Regions from separate parts of the Mesorhizobium sp. Cs1299R1N3 genome, predicted to be linked through region 3. Evidence: riboswitches for the same ligand, from Rfam matches in the RefSeq annotation. Region 3 holds a riboswitch; each other region holds the start of a gene.

Region 1 (7,550 bases), on a different contig from region 3:
GGGCAATGGCGCCGTCAACCGTCACCGTGCCGCGCTCGACCGCGTCGCGGGCACGCGAGCGGCTGGCAAACAGCCCGCGGTGGACGAGCAGGTCGTCGAGCCGCTGGCGTGTGCTGGCTGGCAGAGGCGAATTCATCGGCCTTCTCTGACGAAAGCCTGCGGTGAAGGCAAGAACATTACACCGAACAAGGTGACGTCGTGCGAGGGCGGCTGGTGCAGCGAGCCAAGCCGCGGCTTGCGCGCATCGCATCTGGTCCGGCAGAATATTAGTCGAGGAGGACCCCCTGTTGTCGCAACACGGAGGACGAATGCTGATGGGAACCTGCCACTGTGGCGCGGCCCACTGGACCCTGGAAGGCGATCCCGGCCCGGTGACGGCCTGCAACTGCACGCTTTGCCGCCGCTATGGCGCGCTCTGGGCCTATGATTATGTCAACGAACGTATTCGCGTTTCAGGGCGGACGGCCAGCTATACGCGCGCCGGAAAGGACACGCCGTCGCTTGAAATCCTGTTCTGCCCGATATGCGCCTGCGTGCTGGCATGGCGCGGCTTGCGCGCCAGCGATTCTGGCCGAATACGGATCGCAGTCAATGTGCGGCTGGCACCACCCGAAGCCGTCGCCGACTTGCCGATCGACCATTTCGATGGCCTCGACACTTACGACGATCTGCCCCGCGATGGCCGCTGTGTGCGCGACATGTGGTTTTAAAAGATGGTCCGTAAAACCTGGCGCTCGACAGCGGGAGACAGACCATCGTCCCGGTTCCCCGACGCCTGTTCACCTGGATGCTTGGTCACAACAGCGGACGGAGGTGCGGGGTCCGGCAGCACCACAAGCTGCGGCACCTGCTTGTAGGAAAAGCCGCCGCGAATATCGCCAATCTTGCCGGCCACAATGCCTAGCGCCGCCTTTTCAAGATTGCGGTCGTAGGGTGTTTCGGCCGCGGCCGGCAAGACCGTCACGGCCAAGAAGGCCGCGCCGCACAGAAGCGTCTTCATTGTTGTTGTCTCCCTGCCTGACGCCGGTCTAGCAGGGTGCCGTTGAAAAACGGCCAAGGGACACAGTAAGCGAAACGCCAAACGGCAGCGTTAACAACGCGTTACAAAATAAAGCCGGCAAACTGATCCAAGCTGTTCAGGTTTTGATTCAGGCGCGCTGGGCGCGGACCGTATGGCCGAGGGCCGTGAAAACAGTGCGCACGATCCCGGCGGCGTCGAGGCCGGCGTCGGCATACATCTTCTCCGGCTTGGCGTGGTCGGTGAAGGCGTCCGGCAGTACCAGCGGGCGTACCTTCAGGCCATTTTCCAGCAGTCCTTCATGGGCAAGGAACTGCAGTACATGGCTGGCGAAGCCTCCAATAGCGCCCTCCTCCACCGTCACCAGCACCTCATGCGAGCGGGCCAGCCGGCGGATCAAATCCTGGTCGAGCGGCTTGGCGAAGCGGGCGTCGGCAACGGTGGTGGAAAGCCCGGCCGCGCCGAGTTCCTCTGCGGCGATGAGGCAATCCTGCAAGCGCGTGCCGAAGGACAGCAGGGCAACCTTGCTGCCTTCCCGGACGATGCGGCCTTTGCCGATCTCGAGAACCGAGCCGCGCTCGGGCATGTCCACGCCGACCCCGTTGCCGCGCGGATAGCGGAAGGCGATCGGCCCATCGTCATAGCTGGCGGCGGTGCGCACCATGTGGCGCAACTCCGCTTCGTCGGCGGCGGCCATCACGACAAAGCCCGGCAGGCTTGCCAGGAAGGTGGTGTCGAACGCGCCGCAATGGGTGGCTCCATCGGCGCCGACGAAGCCGGCGCGATCGATAGGGAAACGCACCGGCAGTTTCTGGATCGCGACATCATGGACGACCTGATCGTAGGCGCGCTGCAGGAACGTCGAATAGATCGCCGCGAAGGGCTTGTAGCCCTCCGTCGCCAGGCCGGCGGCGAAGGTCACCGCATGCTGCTCGGCGATGCCGACATCGAAGGTCCTCGACGGGAACACCTCGCCGAACAGATCGAGGCCGGTGCCGCTCGGCATGGCGGCGGTGACGGCGACAATGCGGTCGTCATCGCGGCCCTCCTGGATCAGGCTTTCGGCGAACACCTTGGTGTAGGCCGGCGCGTTGGCCGGCGCCTTGGCCTGCGCGCCGGTGATGACGTCGAATTTGTTGACGCCATGGTATTTGTCCGCGGCCGCTTCCGCCGGCGCGTAACCCTTGCCCTTCTGGGTGACGACATGGATCAGCACCGGACCCTTGCCGTTGTCGCGGACATTTTTCAGGACCGGGATCAGATGCTCCAGATTGTGACCGTCGATCGGGCCGATGTGATAGAAGCCGAGTTCCTCGAACAAAGTGCCGCCGGTGACATAGCCGCGCGCATGCTCGACCGCGCGGGTGATGGCTCGATCGGCCCGCTTGCCGAGGTAGGAGGTCAGTTTCTTGCCGAAGTCGCGCAAGCCGATATAGGCCTTGCCGGAAGCCAGGCGCGCCAGATAGGCGCTCATGGCGCCGGTCGGCGGCGCAATCGACATGTCGTTGTCGTTGAGGATGACGATGAGGCGGGCATCGAGCGCGCCCGCATTGTTCATCGCCTCATAGGCCATGCCGGCCGACATGGCGCCGTCGCCGATGACTGAAATGACATTGTTGCGGGCACCCGAAAGGTCGCGGGCGGCGGCCATGCCGAGACCCGCCGATATCGACGTCGAGGAGTGGGCGGCGCCGAACGGGTCATACTCGCTCTCGGCCCGGCGGGTGAAGCCCGACAAGCCGCCTTCCTGACGCAAGGTGCGGATGCGGTCCCGGCGTCCGGTCAGGATCTTGTGCGGATAGGCCTGATGGCCGACATCCCAGATCAGCCGGTCATCGGGTGTGTTGAAGACATAATGCAGCGCCACCGTCAGTTCGACCACGCCAAGGCCGGCACCAAGGTGGCCGCCGGTGTGGGAGACAGCATCGACCAGTTCGGCGCGCAGCTCGGACGCCAGTTGCGGCAATTCGCTCTCGGCCAGCGTGCGCAGGTCGGCCGGGACGCGAACCTTGTCGAGAAGCGGCGTATGCGGCGTTGCGTTCACGTTGGGCCCAGACTCTCTTTTCATCGGCGGGATAAGCCGCCGGCCGGCGAAAGTAAATGCGTGTCGGTGACGCGGATGGTCAGCCCCTCACCGCGCCGCTCAGCCTTCCGGTAGCGGAATGAACTCTTTCTCATCGCCAGGAACGATATCGAAGCGGCCGGTCTTCCATTCCTGCTTGGCCTGCTCGATGCGCTCCTTGGACGAAGAGACGAAATTCCACCAGATGTAGCGCTTCGAACCGAGCGAGGCGCCGCCGAACAGCATGAAATGCGCACCGGTTTGCGACGATATGACGATCTCGTCGCCGGGCCGGAACACCAGCAGCCGTTCGGCCGGAAAGACGTCGCCTGAAATCGAGACCTCGCCCTCCAGCGTGTAGATGGCGCGCTCTTCCGCATCGGCCGGGATTTTGACGCTGGCACCAGGCCCCAGCCGCAAATCGGCGTAGAGCGTGTCGGAATCTGCCCGCACCGGGGACCGCAATCCCTGGAAGTCACCGATGACGACGCGGCCGCTGACGCCTTCGGCATCGATCTCTTGAAGCCGCAGCGCCGCTGTGTTCTCGAACACCGGTGCAACCTCTTCCTTGCCATCCGGCAGAGCCAGCCAAGTCTGCAGGCCGGAGATCGACATCGGCGCGCCGCGCAATTCCTGCGGCGTGCGCTCGGAGTGGACGATGCCGCGGCCCGCGGTCATCAGGTTCACGTCGCCGGGCTCGATCACCATTTCGGTGCCGAGCGAATCGCGATGCCTGATCTTGCCATCGAACAGATAGGTCACTGTCGACAGGCCGATATGCGGGTGCGGACGGACATCGAGCGCCTGGCCGGCGCGCATGATCGCGGGGCCCATGCGATCGAAGAAAATGAACGGCCCGACCAGCCTTCTCTTGGCGGTGGGCAAGGCGCGGCGCACCTCGAAGCCGCCAATATCCTTGGCGTTGGGGATGACCATCAGCTCGATCTGGTCGCTGGCGAAGGCATCGCCGGCCTCAGGGTCTTTCCCCGGGAAGAAGCTCATGAACTCTCCTCATCAGCGCTCGGTGGCCGCTTTGGACATATCAGGCGAACCGGATCGCCGCCTTTGCTCTCAGTTTGGCCGCCACCTCTTCGCGATTGCGCGGGTGCTGGTGGGTTTCGAGGGAATCAAGCAATTCGCGCGCGGATGCCGCGATGGCTTCGACCGCATGATCGAACGCATGCTGGTTCTGTTTCGACGGTCGCGTCGTTCCGCTGAGCTTGCGGACAAACTGGAGTGCCGCGTCGCGGACTTCGTCATTGGTTGCCGGCGGATCAAAATTGAACAGGGTCTTGATGTTTCTGCACATCGCTTCCGTATCTCCTCTTGTCCGTTTCAATCGGGACGAGTTGTATCCTCAATCATGATCGTGTCCAAAAGTCGGTAAGGCTGCTCCGGGCCTATTCCGCGTCGAGCGGCTCGGTTCCAACCGGCTTGCCGTCGCGCGACAGCCTGATCTTCTCGACCTTGTCCTCGGCGGCCTTCAGCAACCGGTCGCAATGCACCTTCAGCGCCTCGCCGCGCTCGTAGATCCGGATCGACTGGTCGAGCGGCACGTCGCCACGTTCCAGATCATCGACGATCTTCTCCAGCGCGTCGAGTGCCTGCTCGAAGCTCATCGCCTTGACGTCTTCGTTGATCTCAGCAGTCATCATTCATCCTTTCATCAGTCGCCCGACATGGGCGGCGACCGAAAATGCCAATCCCTGCAGATCGTAGCCGCCCTCGAGCAGGCTGACGAGCCGGTTGCCGCTATGGCGCGCGGCACGCTGCATCAGCTGGCCGGTCGCCCAGTCGAAATCGTCCTCGGTCAGATTGATCTCCGCCAGCGGGTCGCGATGGTGGGCGTCGAAGCCGGCCGAAATGATGATCAGGTCGGGCGCGAAATTGTCGAGTGCCGGCAGCACGCGCGACAGGAAAGCATCGCGAAACACCTCGCTGCCGGTCTGCGGCGCCAGCGGCGCGTTGACGATATTGCCGGCGCCGGTCTCGTTCTTCGCGCCGGTGCCGGGATAGAGCGGCATCTGGTGCGTCGAGCAATAGAGCACCGAGGGATCGTCCCAGAAAATATCCTGCGTGCCGTTGCCGTGGTGCACGTCCCAATCGACGACGGCGACACGCTCGGCGCCATGCTTCTTCTGCGCATAGCGGGCAGCGATAGCCGCCGTGTTGAAGAAGCAGAAGCCCATGGCCGTGTTCTTTTCAGCATGATGGCCAGGCGGACGGGCCGCGACGAAGACATTGTCGGCGCGGCCCGCAAAGACGTCGTCGACGGCGGCATTGGCGGCGCCGATCGCCGTGATCACCGCCTGCCAGCTCTTCGGGCTGGCGGTGGTGTCGGCGTCGATGCGGGCGAGGCCTTCATCGGGAATGGCGGCGCGCACGCGCGCGGCGAAATCGGCGGGATGCGCGTAGAGGATGGTGGCCTCGTCGCCTTGCGGTGCCTCGACGCGGTCAAGCACGGCAAAAGCTTCGTCGTCGAGCACGCGCTCGATGGCGCGCAAGCGGTCGGGCCGCTCGGGGTGACCTGGCGGGGTGATGTGTTCGAGGAAGATCGGGTGCGTGTAGAGACGAGTGGCCATGTCCCCTATCTAGTGCCCCGGCGCCGTGATGGCCATGCGTTGCGGCTTGATCGCTGGGGAAAATCACGCCTGCGTCCATTCATGTCGCTGCGGGGATTGGCGTCGCCGGCCCTTCGGCGTAAGGTCGCCGCCACTGCCTGGTGCCTGCCGGACGGTTGTTTTAGCCGCATTCCGCGACGCCAAGTGATTCCACTTGGCTGCAAATGCTCTAGCGGGAGAATCGGGAACACGGTTTGATACCGTGGCGTGCCCAACGCTGTGAGGGGGACCGCGCCGGTAAATGCCACTGTCGATGACGGGAAGGCACCGGACGCGGGTTGATCCCGAGCCAGAAGACCGGCCTGGCAGGCATCGTCATCCGCATGGTCAGGCGGATGGCATCAGAGCGACGTGCGCCCTCTTGGACGCACGGAATCTGCTGCAATCGCAAGGGGACAAGCGATGCCGGAAGCTATGACCGCTCCAACGGGCGATGGATTTGATCAGATCGCGCGCGACGCGGTTTACCGCGCCATGTTCACGCGGCGCGATGTCCGCAGCCATTTTACATCGGAAGCGATCGACGACGAGGTGCTGGCGCGGCTGCTGCTTGCCGCCCATCACGCGCCATCGGTCGGCTTCATGCAGCCTTGGAATTTCATCGTCATTCGCGATGCCGCGCGACGGGCGCAGGTGCGCGACCTGTTCCTTGCCGCGCGCGAACAGGAACTGCCGGCAATCGAGGCGGACCGGCGGGCGCTCTACCGCAAGCTCAAGCTCGAAGGCATCTGCGAAAGCGCATTGAACATCTGTATCACCTGCGACCGTGAGCGCTCGAAAGGCTCGCCGTTGGGACGGTGGCACAATCCGGAAATGGATCTCTACAGCACGGTCTGCGCGGTGCAGAATTTCTGGCTGGCGGCACGCGCCGAGGGAGTCGGCGTCGGCTGGGTCAGCATCATCGAGGCGCAAGCGCTGAAAAGGCTACTGTCCATCCCCGACCACGTGACGCCGATCGCCTATCTCTGCGTCGGCCGTGTCTCGGAGTTCGCGCCAAAACCGGACCTCGAAACGCACGGCTGGGGCCGACGGCTGCCGCTGCCCGACCTGATCATGAGCGAGACTTTTTGCGGGCAAGGTGAAGCATCGCTCAAATCTACGGTGGCCCGCCTCAACACCGTCGCCGCTGCGCCGGCAAACCCCGCCGATCAGCGCGTCGCGCCGGCCGTGCCCCAGCGCGAACCGTCGAAGGTGGAGAGCGCCTTGCGCTTGAGTTCCCGGAACTTCGACGAGGCATCGGCCAGCCTGGCGTCCCAAGCGGCATCGGGCACCTGACCCTCGATGGTCTTGAAATAGACCTGCATCAGGCAGGCGATGGCGAACGGCTCGATGAACGCCGCCTTAAAGGCCCAGGCAAAGACGATGGCCAGAACGAAGGCCCAACCGGCGAGCTGTCCGGGCATGACGTAAAGAATGGCGGCTGCCGGGGCCAGCATCAGCAGGAAGATGACGAAGGAGACCCCCCACATGATCACGGCCAGCCAGACGGCGTTCTTGACCATGATCTTGCCGTTCTGGGCGTAGAGCACAACGCCTTGCCGCGCGGTCTCGAAGGGTGAGGACGAATTGATGCGGATGTTGTAGCCGAGAATGATCTCGTCGACATAGGTCAGCGACAGGCGGATCACCGTGTTGAGGAACGAGACCAGGCCGCTCAGGCCCGGAATGGGCAGGAAAGCCGCGATGCCGCCCAGCAGGCCGGTGATGGCGCGGATGGCGCCCTTGACCAGCTGGTCGACGACGAAAAGGATGTTCGCCTCGGCAAAACGCTCGGTCACAACCTCTTTCGCGTAGGCGATCTGGTTCTGGCCGTCGGGTACGTCGTGGCCGTCGATCAGATGCACCATGA
Region 2 (7,550 bases), on a different contig from region 3:
CTGGCGCCGCGATGACCAGTGCGGCGACGACAAGCGTCAGCAGCGCCGGCAGGCGCAGGAAGGCGAGGCCAAGCAGGCTGGCGAGCGCGATCTCATGCAGGATGCCGAAGAAGATGAATCCATCCGGCGTTGCGATGCGGGTGACGACCGAGATGGCGATCGCAGCACCTGCAACCATGGCGAACCGCTTCCAGAAGGAGTTCCAGCGGATTTGCCGGCCATGGGCGAGATAGAGGCTGACGCCGACCAGGAACAGAAAGGTCGAGGCGATGCAGCGGGCGTAGATCTTCCACCAGCCGAAGGCGGTGAGACCGGGGTCGGTGTAACCGAAGAATTCCAGGTCCCAGGTGAAATGGTAGCTTGCCATCGCGATCAGCGCGATGCCGCGCAAAATATCGATGGCAACGATGCGCTTCGATGGCTCCGGAACGGGTGCGGTCGGCGTGTGGATGCTCATGGTCTCGCGATCTGATTCAGCCCCTCCAAGACGACTATCACGGTTGCACTGGATAGAAGAAGACCGGTCGCCTTGGCCTGACCGCGCGGCGGAGCCCGCGCCAGCCGCCGAATTGGGCCAGCGCGGGAAAGCCTTTGACCGGCTTCGCTTTTCGCCGGCTGTGCGTCGGTTTCCTCTTAATGGGCATGAAATGTCCACGGCAGATTTGACGCCGCGATTCTGCTTTGGGGAAGCAATGTCCACGCATGTGCGCCATCCGATCTGGCTTCCGGCCCTCAAGGCCGCGGATGCGCGCACCTTCGCCTCGCTCTACGCGGTCGAGTCCTTCGCCCGCGCCATGGTGTCGAGCGTCATCCCGATCCAGGCCTACGAGATCCTCCACAACGAGCAGATCGTCTCGATCCTCTATACCGTCGTATCCATGCTCGGCCTGTCGGTGACCTTGTTCATGCCGATGCTGATCCGCCGCTTCGCGCGGCGCTGGGTCTACACGGCAGGCGCCTGCCTGCTCGCCATCGGCTCGCTGTTCTTCGTCACCCATACGCTCGCCGGACAATTGGCCGGGATGCTGTGCCGGGTGATGGGTGCCAGTGCGCTGTCGATCACGCTCAACCTCTACATCATGGACCACATCCGCAAGACCGACTTCATGCAGGCCGAATCGCTGCGCATGGCGTGGTCGATGGTTGCCTGGACGGGCGGGCCGACGCTTGGCATTTTCCTTTATGCGCATTTCGGCATCTATGCCGCGCATGGCGCGGTGGCGGTTTTCGCCATGGCTTTGCTGGCGCTGTTCTGGACCTACCGGCTGGGCGACAACCCGTCGATCCGCCCGGGCAAGACGCGGCCGGCAAATCCGCTCGCCAACATCGGCCGCTTCGTGGCGCAGCCAAGGCTCAGGCTCGCCTGGCTGATCGCCTTCGGCCGGTCCTGCTTCTGGACGACGTTCTTCGTCTATGGACCGCTGTTCATGGTGATCACCGGCGAGGGTGAACTGGCAGGCGGCCTGCTGGTCTCGGCCGGCAATGCGCTGCTGTTCATGGCGATCTTCTGGGGCAAGGCAGGAAAACGCTTTGGCGGCAGACGCACCATGACGTTTGCCTATTTCGCGATGTCGGCGTCGCTGCTGGCGGCGGGCACGGTCGGAGCGGCAGAGCCGTTGCTGACCGGCACCTTCCTGTTGTGCGGCGCCTTCTTCACCATCGCGCTCGACGCGCTGGGCTCGACCGCCTTCATGCGCTCGGTGCGCTCCTATGAACGCGCGCAGATGGCGGCGGTCTACCGCACCTATCTCGACTTTTCCGAATTGACGCCGCCGCTTGTCTATTCGGTAGTGCTGGCCTTCTTCGGATTGGGATCGGTGTTCGTCACGCTCGGCCTGCTGGCGGCGTTTTGCGGCTTCATGACCTGGCGCTACCTGCCTAAATCCCTCTAAAAAATCAGAGCGAAAGCTCAGTATGGCGCTCGCGCACCCAATTGTGGAAGCGGTGCAAATCGTACTCCTCCGGCATCAGCACGCCGGCTGTATGGCGCATCGAGCGCAGGCCCTTCTGGTTGACCTCGCAGATCGCGGCATCCTCCTCCAGCACCTGTGTGCCGAAGGCGACGATGTTGTCGATATCGGTGGCGGCGAGCGCCTCGGGCGCGAACAGCCATTCGGCGGTCAATTCGGTCTGTTCGGGACCGAGCGGCACCAGCCGCACGGTCCTGACATAGTCGACATGGCCGACGATGAACATCGAGGGCAGGCTGGTGGCATAGGTCTGGCCGGCGGTGCGTTCCGCCTGCGTCAAGCCGGGGAAAACCGGCCCATGCGTCTGCCCATCACGCGACCATGTTTCAGCCCCGGCGCGCAGGCCGCCGGAGAATTCCGGCGCATCATTGTCGGCATGGCGCGTCCATTCGGGATCGTCATGCCGGCTCATCAGGCCGCGGCCATAGATCGGCACCAGCCGCGACAGGTCCTTGTGGACGCCCGGGCAGTGCAGGCACTCGTTGAAGTTTTCCCAGAAAATCTTCCAGTTGCAGTTCATCACCTTGCGCAGCACATGGCCTGACACCAGCGTGTCCAGCGGCCAGTTGCCGAGGTCGCCGGAGGCCGGGTCGAAGGATGACTGCGCTGAGCAGGCGGCATCTTCAGCAAGATTGACGAAGACGAAGCCCCGCCACACCGAGAGTGCAACGCGATAAAGCGGGTGGTCGGCCTTGTCGAAGCCGTCGGGCAGCGATTTCGACGGTACACGCACCAGATCGCCACGCAGCGAATACGACCAGGCATGGTACGGGCAGGTGATCAGCCGGGCCTTCAGGCGTCCTTCGCTTTCCTGGCAAAGCTGCGAGCCGCGATGCCGGCACGTATTGTGGAAGGCACGCAACTCGCCGGCGTCGTCGCGCAGCACAAGGATTTCCTGCGTACCGACGCGGAAGGTGCGGAATGCCAAAGGCTGGGCAAGGTCGGCCTCGCGGCAGACGAGCAGCCAATTTCTGTACCAGATGGCGTCGAGATCACGCTGATAGTTCTCCTGGTCCCAATAGGCCGATGAGGGCAGGGTCGGCTCGGTTCGGGTCAGGCCGCTATAGGGCTCGCGCCCGCTGGCATCAGGCTGCATGGCTGGCTTCCTGTCAGGTTGGCAGCCGACACCCGGCCATGAAGTTTGTCAATCAGGAGGGGAGCGGCCTTGCCGATACGACGCTCCTGCGCTGGCGACTGTCGGAATTTGGTTTGCCGCGCGCGGCGAATTTCCCTATAGTCACCAACGTCGTCGGTTCCTTTTTGGAGCCAAGAGGGAATGCGGTGCGGACAGGAATTCCTGTCCAATGCCGTGGCTGCCCCCGCAACTGTGTGCGGTAGTCCTCTCCATATGCCACTGAAGGTTTTCCTTCGGGAAGGTGGGGAAGGGCGCTTATCCGCGAGCCAGGAGACCTGCCGGCGACAGGAAACTGACTTCGATGCCCTCGGGTGGAGGGCGAAAGGACAAGACATGACTACCGCTTCCGTCTCCCTCGGCGCCTCCGTCTCCTCGCAGTCGCGCTTCATGCAGCTCGCGCTCGCGGCGCTGCTCGGCATGTTCGTCGTCGGCTTTGTCGGTTTCTCGCATATCGATGCGGTCCACAATGCCGCCCACGACTATCGCCACTCGATGGCATTTCCCTGCCACTAACGAGGATCTGACATCATGAATCTGTTTCGCAACGTCGTGTTCGTCGCGGCGATCGCGGGGCTCGTGGCCGGTGTCGTTCTCGCCTGCATGCAGGCCTATGCGACAGTGCCGCTGATCCTCAAGGCGGAAGTCTACGAACAGGCCGGCGGCGGCCATCACCATGACCACGCGGCTGCACCAGCAGCGAGCAACGATGCGGTGAGCACGGTCGCGCCCGCTGGGAATGCGATGAGTTCTGCCGCGCCAGCACCCGCCGAAGTCACGGCACCGGCGGAGGAAGACGAGGGTTGGGCGCCGGCCGACGGTGTCGAGCGTTTTGCCTTCAGCGTGGTTGCCAATATCGTCACCGGCATCGGCTTCGCGCTGGTCCTGGTCGCGGTTTCCGAGTTTGCCGGCGGCGTCGGCAATTGGCGCCAGGGCGTGTTCTGGGGGCTGGCCGGCTTTGCCGTGTTCACGCTGGCACCAGGCCTCGGCCTGCAGCCGGAACTGCCGGCAATGCCGGCGGCCGATCTGCTTGCGCGCCAGATCTGGTGGACGGCAACGGCCGCGGCGACGGCTATCGGCCTTGGCCTGATAGTGTTTCGCAGATCGCTGCCATTGACCATCCTCGCCGTCTTGCTGATCGTCGCCCCGCACGTCGTCGGCGCGCCGCAGCCCGACAGTTTCGAGACGCCTATCCCGGAAGGCCTGCACCATCAGTTCGTGGTGGCGGTGACGGTGACCAATCTGGTGTTCTGGCTGGTGCTCGGCGCGGTCGTGGGCGTGGTGCGCAGGCGCTTCACCGGCACGGCGACCAGCTTGCGCGACAGCTTTGCCTGATCGCGGCAAGCTGACTTTCATCATCGGTGGTGCGCGCTCCGGCAAGAGCGCGCACGCCGAAACCCTGGTGACGGCATTGCCCTCGTCATGGGCCTATATTGCCACGGCGCAAGCCTATGACGACGAGATGCATGAGCGCATCGCACTGCACCGCTCCCGGCGCGGCGAGGGCTGGTCGACCATCGACGCGCCGCTCGACCTTGCCGAAGCGCTGGAGGCCTTGCCGGATGATCAGCCGGTGCTTGTCGACTGCCTGACGCTATGGCTGACCAATCATATGCTGGCCGATCACGACGTCGAGACTGAGTGCCGACGGCTGGCCGACGTGCTGTCGCGGCCGCGCGGACCGTGGTTCGTGGTGTCGAACGAGGTCGGGCAAGGCATCGTGCCCGACAATGCGCTGGCGCGGCGTTTTCGCGACGACGCCGGCCGGCTCAACCAGCGGGTCGCCGCGGTTGCCGACACGGTGCTCCTGATGGTGGCGGGGCTACCGCTCAAGGTGAAGTGAAATGACTGACATCGACGGCAAGGATGAAGAACGCCATCGCGCCAAGATGGCCAAGCGCAAGGCCGTGCAGGACGCCGAGGTTGCGAGCAAGACGGTCGAGAAGGGGTTGCTGATCGTCAACACCGGTCCCGGCAAGGGCAAGACCACGGCCGCCTTCGGGCTGGCGCTGCGGATGCTCGGCTACGGCAATCGCGTCGGCGTCGTGCAATTCATCAAGGGCAAATGGCACACCGGCGAGAAGGATGCGTTTGCCGCCTTCGGCGACCGCGTCGTCTGGCACGCAATGGGCGAGGGTTTCACCTGGGAGACGCAGGACCTGAAGCGCGATATCGCCGCTGCCGAGACCGCCTGGGCCAAGGCACTGGAATTGATCGACGATCCCTCGATCAGCCTTGTCGTGCTCGACGAGCTCAACATTGCGTTGCGCTACGACTACCTCGATCTCGACAAGGTGGTTGCGGCGCTGAAGGGCCGGCGCGAGGGCCTGCATGTCGTCGTCACCGGCCGCAACGCCAAGCCAGCGCTGGTCGAGGCTGCGGATCTGGTCACCGAGATGGGCGCCACCAAGCATCATTTCTCGGCGGGCGTGAAAGCCCAGCAGGGCATCGAGTTTTAGAAAACCAGAACAGCGATCACCGCGACCAGGCCGAACAAGCCAATCAGCAGGAAATCAGCGATACGGTAGAGTTGCAGCGCCCGCCTGATGTCGCCGCTGTCGACATCGCTGCGGCCGCCTTCGCCCATGAAGATGTCGTCGACCATGACACCGCCATAGCTGCGTGGCCCGGCAAGCGCCAGACCAAGCGCGCCGGCCATGGCCGCTTCGGGCCAGCCGGCATTGGGCGAGCGGTGTTTTTTCGCGTCGCGCCGTACCGCTTGCCAGGCGCCGTGGGGGTCGGCGCCCTCGACCAAGAAGGAAGCGAGCACGATCAGCAGCGCGGTCAGCCGCGATGCCGGCAGGTTGATCCAATCGTCGAAGCGCGCCGCCGCCCAGCCGAACGCCTCATGGCGCGGGGTGTGGTGGCCGATCATCGAATCGGCGGTGTTGGCCGCCTTGTAGGCGGCGCCGCCGGCCAGCCCGCCAACGCCGGTCCAGAAGGCGGGGGCGACGATGCCATCGGAAAAATTCTCCGCCAGGCTTTCGATCGCCGCACGGCAGACGCCTGCCCGGTCCAGCGTTTCGGGATCGCGGCCGACGATCCGCGAGACGGCGGCGCGGCCCATGTCGAGGCCTCCACTGTCGAGCGCGTCGGCGACGGCTTCGACATGTTCGTGCAGGCTCTTCTGCGACAGAAGCGATGTTGCCAGAAGGACGGCAATGATCCATCCCAAGGGGACGAACCAGAGCAGAACGAGCTGCACGCAAAGACCTGTCAGCGCCGGCACCAGCACGATGACCAAAAGCGCCTGGACACCACGTTGGCGACGCAGTGCGTCGGGATCAGTGGCGCGGTTGAGCCTCAAGTCGAGAAAGGATATCAGCCTGCCGAACCACGTCACCGGATGGCCGATGGCGCGAAACAGCCAGTCGGGATAACCAAGGACGAATTCGACAACCAAGGACAGGAAAGCGATCAGGACTGACATGAAGCTTCTTGAAGGAGCGGTGGACCATGGTGGAAGTCTTGGCCGGGCAAGGGTGCTTTTCCCCAATGCCGTGCTGCCTTTCGTCGACCTCTCGACCGGTATCAATCCGCACTCCTACCCGCTTTTCCACCTGCCCGCCACCTCCCTGTGGCGGTTGCCGGAGGCCGCGCGTGGGCGCGAACTGATAGAGATCGCGGCCAACACCTATGGCGCGCCTTCCGCGGGAAACGTGGTGGCGGCGCCCGGGACCCAAATTCTGCTGCCGCGCGTAGCCTCGCTGGTGAAGCCCGGCAAGGCGATGGTGCTGGGGCCGACCTATGCCGAACACGCCCGGGCGGCGGCGATTGCCGGGCATGAGGTGGTCGAGGTCAGCGATTTCGCGGCGCTGGTCGACGCTGACCTCGCCATCATCGTCAATCCGAACAATCCGGATGGGCGAATCATCGAGCGCGACCGGCTGCTGATGCTGGCTGACGGACTTCGCGCCAAGGGCGGGCTGCTGGCCGTCGACGAGGCGTTCATGGATGTCGGTCCACGCGAACACAGCCTCGCCGGCGATGTCGCCCAGGGCGGCATCATCGTGCTGCGTTCGTTTGGCAAATTCTTCGGTCTGGCCGGCCTGCGGCTTGGGTTCGCGCTTGCCGATGCGCCGACGGCTGAACGGTTGGACATGCAGTTCGGGCCGTGGGCCGTCGCCGGACCGGCGCTGGAATACGGCATCCGCGCGCTCGCCGATCTCGACTGGCAGGATGCGATACGGGCGTCGCTGGCGGATGAGGTGGTGCGGCTCGATGCGCTGTTTGGCCGGTTCGGCGTTCGCGTCGCGGGCGGCACCACATTGTTCCGCTATCTCAGCCTGCCCGATGCCGGCGGCCTGTTTTCCGCGCTTGGCGAGAGTGGCATCCTGCTCCGGCATTTCTCCGACCGGCCGCATGCCCTGCGCGCCGGCCTGCCGGCGAGCGAGGAAGAATGGCGCAGGCTTGAATTCGCCCTTGCTGACTGGACGTCGCGGCGCGAG
Region 3 (7,550 bases):
CAGAGCACGCGGCGGCGGGATCGGTCCTGCCAGCACGTTTCTGGCGCCAAAGCGCTGGGCATAGGAAATCAGGTGCTGGCAGATTTCCTGCTGGCTTGAACTCTTGCGGATCTGATTGAGAAACTCGAACGTGTCATCGAGGTGCCGACGCCAAAGCGCAGGTGCTTCCATAACGCATTGCTTCCATGATGGTGATGGTAGTGGGGGGTTGGGGCTGGGGTGGATTGCAGGCATTAAGCTGCCGCATTGCTGGCCGACTGGTGCTGGTCGACAACTCTCCTCGATTCTTGTTGCACCGGTTGAGCGAGCTGCTCGGGTTAAGCTCGACAGCGGGATGCCAACCGCGAAGCCGACCGACCGGCGGAGCGGTCCGTTCCCTTCCCGCGTCTGCCGGATGCCTGGGAAATGGCGTGTGATTGCATCCGCCTATGCTCACTTCGAGTATATCGGAAATGTTGCTTCCAGCATGGTCGGAGTCAACCCCCAACAACAGGCGGTATGGCCCTGCGACAGTTCGCCATCAGGACAGAGGAAAGCGGAAGGGCTTGCCGAAGCGCTCTTCAAGGATGGTCGCATTCAACCGACTTCGCGGCTATCTGCACCTCACGAGCGACCACAAAATCGGATAACGGCATAAAGATTTCTTTATGTCTCCTTGACAGGAATCTTCTCTTTGGCCAATGTCAGGTTGTCGTGGTTCTCTGATCCGGTTAGTCGCATCAGAGCTAAGAGGGAAGCCGGTGAAGATGCCGGCGCTGCCCCCGCAACTGTAAGCGGCGAGCCAAGCCCACTCATGTCACTGAGGCCATGCGCCTCGGGAAGACGGGCAGAGGTGTCGACCCGTGAGCCAGGAGACCTGCCTCGGCGAACAAGGTCCACAGGCGGGGTGTCTCGGTGGGCGTGGTAACCGGCTTTGTCTGCTTGCCAACGTCTGCCTTGCGTCCACGCCCCAATCATCGGGGTATGGTATGTCTCTCTCTCGGAAAGTTCCTGTTGCCACACTTGGCGTGCCGCGCATTGGGCGCCGTCGCGAGTTGAAGCGCGCGCTGGAGGCCTACTGGTCGCGAAAATCTTCCGCTGCCGACCTTCTCGAAACGGCGCGGGCGCTGCGTGTCGCGAACTGGACTGAACAATGCGACCGTGGCGTGACCATAATTCCGTCCAACGACTTCTCGCTCTACGATCATGTGCTCGACACGGCAACAATGGTCGGCGCTGTGCCGCCACGTTATGGCTGGACCGAGGGGGAAGTCCCGCTCGACACTTATTTTGCCATGGCGCGTGGCAGCCAAGGAGAGGCTGCCGGACTTGAACATGCCAATCACAGTGACGCGGTTGCCGCGCTGGAAATGACCAAGTGGTTCGACACCAACTACCACTACATGGTCCCGGAGCTCGTCGACGACCAGGCCTTTGCTTTGTCGTCGGCAAAGCCGGTGGATCAATTTCTTGAGGGTAGGGCGTTCGGCGTTCACACCCGCCCGGTCATTCTTGGGCCCGTCACCTTCCTCAAGCTGGCCAAGTCGCCTACCCGGGACTTCAACCCAATTGCGCTGCTCCCGCGGTTGCTGCCGGTCTATGAGGAACTCCTGCGCCGCCTGAAAGTGGCGGGCGCCGACTGGGTGCAGATCGATGAGCCGGCGCTCGTGCTCGACCTCATTCCAAACGAGCAAGATGCGTTCAATTTCGCCTACGACCGTCTTTCCAAAGCGGCGCCGGAGCTAAAGATCATGCTCGCCACCTATTTCGGCGGATTGAACGGCAATCTCGAGACCGCTCTTTCGCTTCCTGTGGCGGGCCTGCATCTCGACCTTGCACGCGCTCCTGAACAATTGGAGGCGGTGGGCCGGCTTGCGCCAAAGGGCCTGGTGCTTTCGCTTGGCCTGATCGACGGTCGCAACGTCTGGCGTGCAAACCTGCGGCCCATCCTTGACCGGATCAAGCCGGTCATCGCGGGCTGGCCACTGGAGCGAGTGGAGATCGCGCCTTCGTGTTCCCTTCTGCATGTGCCGATCGACCTGGAACTGGAAACAGCGCTCGATAGGGACATAAAGTCGTGGCTCGCATTCGCGGCGCAGAAGATGGACGAACTGACCACGATCGCCCGGGCCCTGTCCGAGGGCCGGGAGGCGGTTTCAGCAGAGCTGGAGTCCTCCACCAAAGCAGCCGCCGCGCGTTTGACGTCCCCGAAGGTGCATGACCCGCGGGTCGAAGGACGCCTTGCCTCTATCGACGAATGCATGACGCGCAGGAAGAGCGGTTTTTCTGAGCGCTCCAAGCTTCAGGACGAAACGCTCCGCCTACCGCCTTTCCCCACTACGACGATCGGCTCCTTCCCGCAAACACCCGAGATTCGCAATGCGCGCGCGGCCCATGCAAGGGGAGAACTGAGCTATATCGACTATGAGGCGTTCCTTAGGAAAGAGATCGAGGCAACCATCCGTTGGCAGGACGAGATCGGGTTGGACGTGCTGGTGCATGGTGAGTTCGAACGAAATGACATGGTGCAATATTTCGGTGAGCAGCTTTCCGGATTCGCCTTCACGCAGCACGCCTGGGTGCAGAGCTACGGGTCACGTTATGTGCGGCCGCCGATCATCTTTGGCGACGTATCGCGCCCCAATCCTATGACGGTGCGCTGGTGGCGGTACGCTCAATCGCTGACAGATAAACCCGTTAAGGGCAACTCACCGGCCCAGCGACGATTCTGAACTGGTCCTTTGTACGCGACGATCTGGCGCGCTCGGTCGTTTGCCGTCAGATCGCGCTCGCCCTCCGTGGCGAAGTGGGTGATCTTGAAAGCGCCGGCGCCAGGGTGATTCAAATCGACGAAGCTGCACTGCGCGAGGGCTTGCCGCTGCGCAAATCCGAGTGGAAGCTTTATCTCGAATGGGCCATCGAGTGCTTTCAGCTCGCTTCCACGGGCGTGTATGATGTGACCCAGATCCACACGCACATGTGCTACTCCGAATTCAACGACATAATAGAGGCGATCGCGGACATGGATGCCGACGTGATCTCCATCGAAACCTCGCGCTCGCAGATGGAATTGCTCGACGCCTTTCAAACCTTCGATTATCCGAACGAGATCGGACCTGGCATCTACGACATCCACTCGCCACGGGTGCCGGGAGTTGATGAGATGACGAACCTGCTCTCTCAAGCGCGTCAGCGCCTTTGTGACAGTAAGATCTGGGTCAACCCCGATTGCGGTTTGAAGACACGTCAATGGGAGGAAGTCCGTCCGGCACTTGTCAACATGGTAGAAGCCGCGCGTTTTCTGAGAGGTGCACCAAGGGCCGCCTAGCAAAAGCGTATACCCTCGCCGGTGGGGGCCGGATACACTGCCCTGAAGCGGATCGAAATTGGGTGAACGCAAGAGGCGAACGGGCAACGCCATTTCGTTAGGAATGTGTGGCAGTGCGCTGACGGCATTGATTTGACGGGTCCGATGCCTCTTCCAACTCGTCGGTCAATATACCGACCACCTTGCCAATAACGATGCCGTCGCGTCGGAGCGCATCTCTAACAGCGTGCCGTCGGATCTGCTCATCTGAACATTGAGAGTCGTAAAGTGATGCGGTTTGAATCCTATGCGTGGGGCGGGTGACGGCCTCCTTTCGTCTGAAAGGGCCGACTGATTGCTTCCACCAGATCGTCCCACGCAAGAGTTCGGCATGAGATGTTTTCTCCCCAAGCGCGCACGGGATCGTCATGCGTCGATCGCGGTAGTCACAAGTCAATGAGGTTATATCGCCCCAAACTTCACCGGAAGCGTCCACGACGTCGCAAAGCCGCCCGCTCGCTACAGCGCTATTGAGGGCGCGCTCGCGAGCAGCTTTTGCTCGGCCAAGCTACTACACCACGCGCCCGATCGTCATCTCAGATTTCCTGCTCTTCGAGCGCGTAGCCGCCCGAGCGTATGGTTCGGATGACGTTGTGGGGGGAGAGCGCCTTTCTCAGTCGGCTGACATGGACGTCAACTGTGCGAGGGCCAACATAGATTTTTTCCGGCCAAGCGGCGCTAACCAGTTCGTCGCGGCTGCATACCTTGCCAGGGTTTTCCATCAGGTGGCGCAGCATGTTGAACTCGAGTGGGCCAAGATGGAGCTGCTGGCCACTGCAGTGTACCCGACGGCTTCTGAGCTCCATATTAAGCTGCCCGCAGGTCAGCGCCCCGTCGTTCCCGCCGTTGGGGGTTAGGCGAGTCCGCAGTTTCCCGTCTAAATACGCGAGCAATTTAGCCGGCGCGAAGGGCCGCAGGAAAGTTTCGTCAATGCCGGCTTTGAGCAGATCGAGCTGCTGGTGCTCGGCGCCGGAAGCGATAAGGGCGATCACGGGCAGTGCGTCGGTTTGCAGCTCGCCTTTCAGCCGGGCGCAGATCCCCGGGCCGGTAGCGGTAGCCGGTTGGCAATCCAGGACAACAGCCTGCGGCTCGCACTCAGTCGTCTGCAGGATCGCGTCCTCGACGCCACCGGCCAACACGGTTGCGAAGCCGTCCACCTCCAGGACATGACTGAAGAACAGGTAGAACTCGGCATCCTGCGAACAGATCAGGATTAACGGCTTCATCTGCGTCCTACGTCAATGGAGCATTCAACGTCGGTCGTCAGGCAGCTCGCTCGCAATTGCCGCGTTGCTACGCCTGCCCTTGCTTCGGTCAGCGCCACCGGACATTTCCCTTACGGCCAGCGGCTGATTGGCAATTTGGCGTGCTCTGGAAACGAAGATCGACCCAAACACACCACATGCGGGTCGTTGGCGGCCAGGATGGAGAGTCCGGATCAGCTGTTCGATCAGGTTGGGCAAGCAGACCCAGCCGGTACGATCCGAGCTGGTGCGATAAGGAGTCCACGCAAATCGCAGCGATCATTTCGGCTCAATCTCCTCCGGTACGATGCCTGCTTATGCGCGCACTATCTGATGCTGACCTGACAAGGTCGCTTGCTACTTCGTTCCAGTTCTCTCAGCGCATCAAATGCCTCTCGGCAGTTCCTTGTCTCAAGACCAGAAGATCAAAATTCGTGCCAACGCGGAGGGAGTCGCAGAGAAGATTTTGAGACTTTTATTTCAGCGGTTTAACGGGAACGCAGCAGAAGATGAGGCGGAACCCACAGTGTCGCGGACTCGACAAAACGCTGCATTGCTGTCAGCCGCCTAAAGTTTGGCGTACTTTCGTCCCTCGCGCCGGTGATCGAAGCCGACAGCGGGCAAGTCTTCCAGAAGTGTCTACAACAACCCCGCCTGCTCGGCCTCTTCGCAGGTTCTGCCGTGGCCTTGGGCCGATCTGCTGGATCACCAATCCGGCTGCCAGCGAGCCAAGATCGCCGCAGGTCTGGAGGTCGCGGCCCTGTGTATAGTCATGCAGGAAACCGGCGGCGTAGAGGTCGCCGGCGCCCGTCGTGTCGACAAGCTCCTTGATGGCGGTTGCCTTTATGACACCGTCTCGTCGCCGCGCACGATGACCGAGCCCTTTTCGGAGCGGGTCACCGCCGCGATCTTGCAATCCTTGCGGATCTGCGCCACCGCCTCGTCGAATGACGAGGTCTGGTAAAGCGACTTGATCTCGTGGCTGTTGGCAAAAACAATGTCGACCGTGCCCGAGCGCATCAGGTCGAGGAATTCGTCGCGGTAGCGGTCGACGCAGAACGAATCCGACAAGGTCATCGACACTTCGCGACCGGCCGCGTGCGCAAGTCTGGCCGTCTGCCGGATGGCTTCCTTGGAGCGCGGCGGGTCCCACAGATAACCTTCGAAATAGGTGACCTTGGCGCCCGACGCCTTGTCGGCCTCGACATCTTCCGGCCCGAGTTCGACGCAGGCGCCGAGATAGGTGTTCATTGAGCGTTCGCCATCGGGGGTGACGAAGACCGCCAACGCAAGCTCTCGCGCGGTGGCAAAATGTCCGCCACCGGGGCCAGCTACCCCAACGAATCAGTGTCGCAGAATCCGCAGGATGCTCTTTCCCGTTCGCTTTCACGTCCCGACCAAGGGTTACAGCCGGCGAAACGACAAAATTCGGCAGCTCGCCCGCATTTCGTCCTCACCTTGAAGGGTGTAGAAAATTTCCTTGACCGCATATGACATTGCTTAAGCGGTCTTCGAGTGAGCAAGGGGGAACATCTCGCCTGGCTTATGAGACGTGGCAATAGGTGCGTAATGTCCCACTGCACGAGGTTGTGGGGAAGGTCTCTGGTTCCTCGAAGCCTACCACCACGAGAAACGCCGCTATCACGTCGCTCATGTCGATGACGCCTTGACGAGGACAAGGCGTGCGAATCCTGGTGTCTCCTCGAAGCCTGCCACACAACACGGAAGAACTCGCTCATCAGCCGCAAGCCGCGCTCCAGGATGAGGCGGTCGAGCGATGAGTATGTCGTGGGCAGCGGCAGGGCGCCTAAAAAATTCGCCATGTCCTGATCGGTGATCTGAAGGGCTTCATCGATGGTCTTGCCGACGATGAATTCGGTAAATGCAAATCATCAACGCCGCTTGCGAGGCTTGGCAGAAGCTCCTCGCTGCGCCCGAAACCATCACATCAATCGGAATGCGGCAGTGGGCGCACGTCGGTCAAACTCAATGACTCTTGGTATGAATTGCCCGCCTTTAAGATAGGCTGTTTTGAAACTCGGGGGTGGGCATTTCGTCGGACAAGGTTTCCACTGATGGCAACGAGCATCATGGCGTGAGAGACGTCGACGCCCCTGTTCATAATCGCGCCCGAGGCCTCGCCAGCGCATCGTCCATCCGAAGGTGTGCTCGACGAACCAGCGGCGGGGCAGGACTTGGAACCCATTCTGATCGGATCGATGGATGATCTTGACCACGAGGTCGAGATAAAGTGGCTTTGTCCATGAGCTTCAGCTGGTCATAGGAGCTGTCGGCGAACGGATGCTTAACCCAGGCCAACGCTTGCGGATGCCGTACAGGACTGCCTGAGTCCCCGTACTGTCGGAGATGTCGGCGATGGTGACCCGATTATTCGAAAAGAAACGATAGGCAGCTTTTGTGTTGGCCCAGTCCTGGCACGCCGGCGGAATGCTGGCCCTCATGGCGCCCCTCCATGCACTCCACAGCAGGCGCAAACGCTTGCTCAAACGCTCGTCCGCAACCTACGTTCGGAAAGCTCACGATCAAACGTGCGTCTGCCGTTTCCCGGGGGGCCCAGCCGAGCCATGGCACTGAAAGAATCGAATGCATCATTCTTCTTGATTCTTAAACATGTGTTGCAGCCCAAGTCGAGCTAATGTAGATGTGATAAACGCGAAGGCCTGAAGCCCAGAGAATTGAATTCGTGGTTTAGCTTTGAAAGGAACCGCATGCGATTAGATCGAGAACAGCTCCGCGGCAGGGCCCAGACCGTGACGGGGCTCGTGAATCCAGAAAGTATCGGTCTAACACTTATGCATGAGCACCTGATTTGGGATGCTCGGCCTAGCGACTGGAGGGCGTCGGAGCCCGGCCCGGAAATTCAGCTCTGCAACTGCTTCCGGATCAACTATGCGCGGTTGAAAGTGCCCAGAAACTTCGTGTGTCGCAGTATCGAAATT

Evidence for each region. Region 3 has a riboswitch for cobalamin ahead of metE (5-methyltetrahydropteroyltriglutamate--homocysteine S-methyltransferase). Riboswitches for the same ligand answer to the same signal wherever they lie in the genome.
Region 1: it holds a riboswitch for cobalamin, as region 3 does, so the genes downstream of both, bluB (5,6-dimethylbenzimidazole synthase) here and metE (5-methyltetrahydropteroyltriglutamate--homocysteine S-methyltransferase) in region 3, are expected to answer to the same signal.
Region 2: it holds a riboswitch for cobalamin, as region 3 does, so the genes downstream of both, O7B34_RS10025 (CbtB domain-containing protein) here and metE (5-methyltetrahydropteroyltriglutamate--homocysteine S-methyltransferase) in region 3, are expected to answer to the same signal.

The regions. Positions count from the first base shown of each region.
Region 1 covers NZ_JAPYKQ010000004.1:307,763-315,312, reverse strand. Annotated here, with positions in the region: gene O7B34_RS12665 (TlyA family RNA methyltransferase) at 1-136, opposite strand, end outside; gene O7B34_RS12660 (GFA family protein) at 309-710, shown strand; gene O7B34_RS12655 (hypothetical protein) at 707-1,000, opposite strand; gene dxs (1-deoxy-D-xylulose-5-phosphate synthase) at 1,149-3,086, opposite strand; gene O7B34_RS12645 (pirin family protein) at 3,162-4,082, opposite strand; gene O7B34_RS12640 (DUF2277 domain-containing protein) at 4,123-4,389, opposite strand; gene O7B34_RS12635 (exodeoxyribonuclease VII small subunit) at 4,481-4,732, opposite strand; gene O7B34_RS12630 (histone deacetylase family protein) at 4,736-5,662, opposite strand; cobalamin riboswitch at 5,841-6,021, shown strand; partial or broken gene bluB (5,6-dimethylbenzimidazole synthase) at 6,104-6,682, shown strand; gene O7B34_RS12620 (hypothetical protein) at 6,850-7,550, opposite strand, start outside.
Region 2 covers NZ_JAPYKQ010000003.1:306,739-314,288, forward strand. Annotated here, with positions in the region: gene O7B34_RS10010 (heparan-alpha-glucosaminide N-acetyltransferase) at 1-457, opposite strand, end outside; gene O7B34_RS10015 (MFS transporter) at 693-1,892, shown strand; gene O7B34_RS10020 (aromatic ring-hydroxylating oxygenase subunit alpha) at 1,897-3,066, opposite strand; cobalamin riboswitch at 3,204-3,402, shown strand; gene O7B34_RS10025 (CbtB domain-containing protein) at 3,439-3,618, shown strand; gene O7B34_RS10030 (CbtA family protein) at 3,634-4,437, shown strand; gene cobU (bifunctional adenosylcobinamide kinase/adenosylcobinamide-phosphate guanylyltransferase) at 4,430-4,945, shown strand; gene cobO (cob(I)yrinic acid a,c-diamide adenosyltransferase) at 4,947-5,561, shown strand; gene cbiB (adenosylcobinamide-phosphate synthase CbiB) at 5,558-6,532, opposite strand; gene cobD (threonine-phosphate decarboxylase CobD) at 6,531-7,550, shown strand, end outside.
Region 3 covers NZ_JAPYKQ010000001.1:133,714-141,263, reverse strand. Annotated here, with positions in the region: gene O7B34_RS00635 (helix-turn-helix transcriptional regulator) at 1-171, opposite strand, end outside; cobalamin riboswitch at 678-878, shown strand; partial or broken gene metE (5-methyltetrahydropteroyltriglutamate--homocysteine S-methyltransferase) at 969-3,307, shown strand; gene O7B34_RS00625 (response regulator transcription factor) at 3,883-4,572, opposite strand; partial or broken gene O7B34_RS00620 (adenosine kinase) at 5,230-5,871, opposite strand; partial or broken gene O7B34_RS00615 (7-carboxy-7-deazaguanine synthase) at 5,869-6,087, opposite strand; partial or broken gene O7B34_RS00610 (transposase) at 6,632-6,974, opposite strand; partial or broken gene O7B34_RS32130 (transposase DNA-binding-containing protein) at 6,990-7,097, opposite strand; gene O7B34_RS00605 (phosphotriesterase family protein) at 7,362-7,550, shown strand, end outside.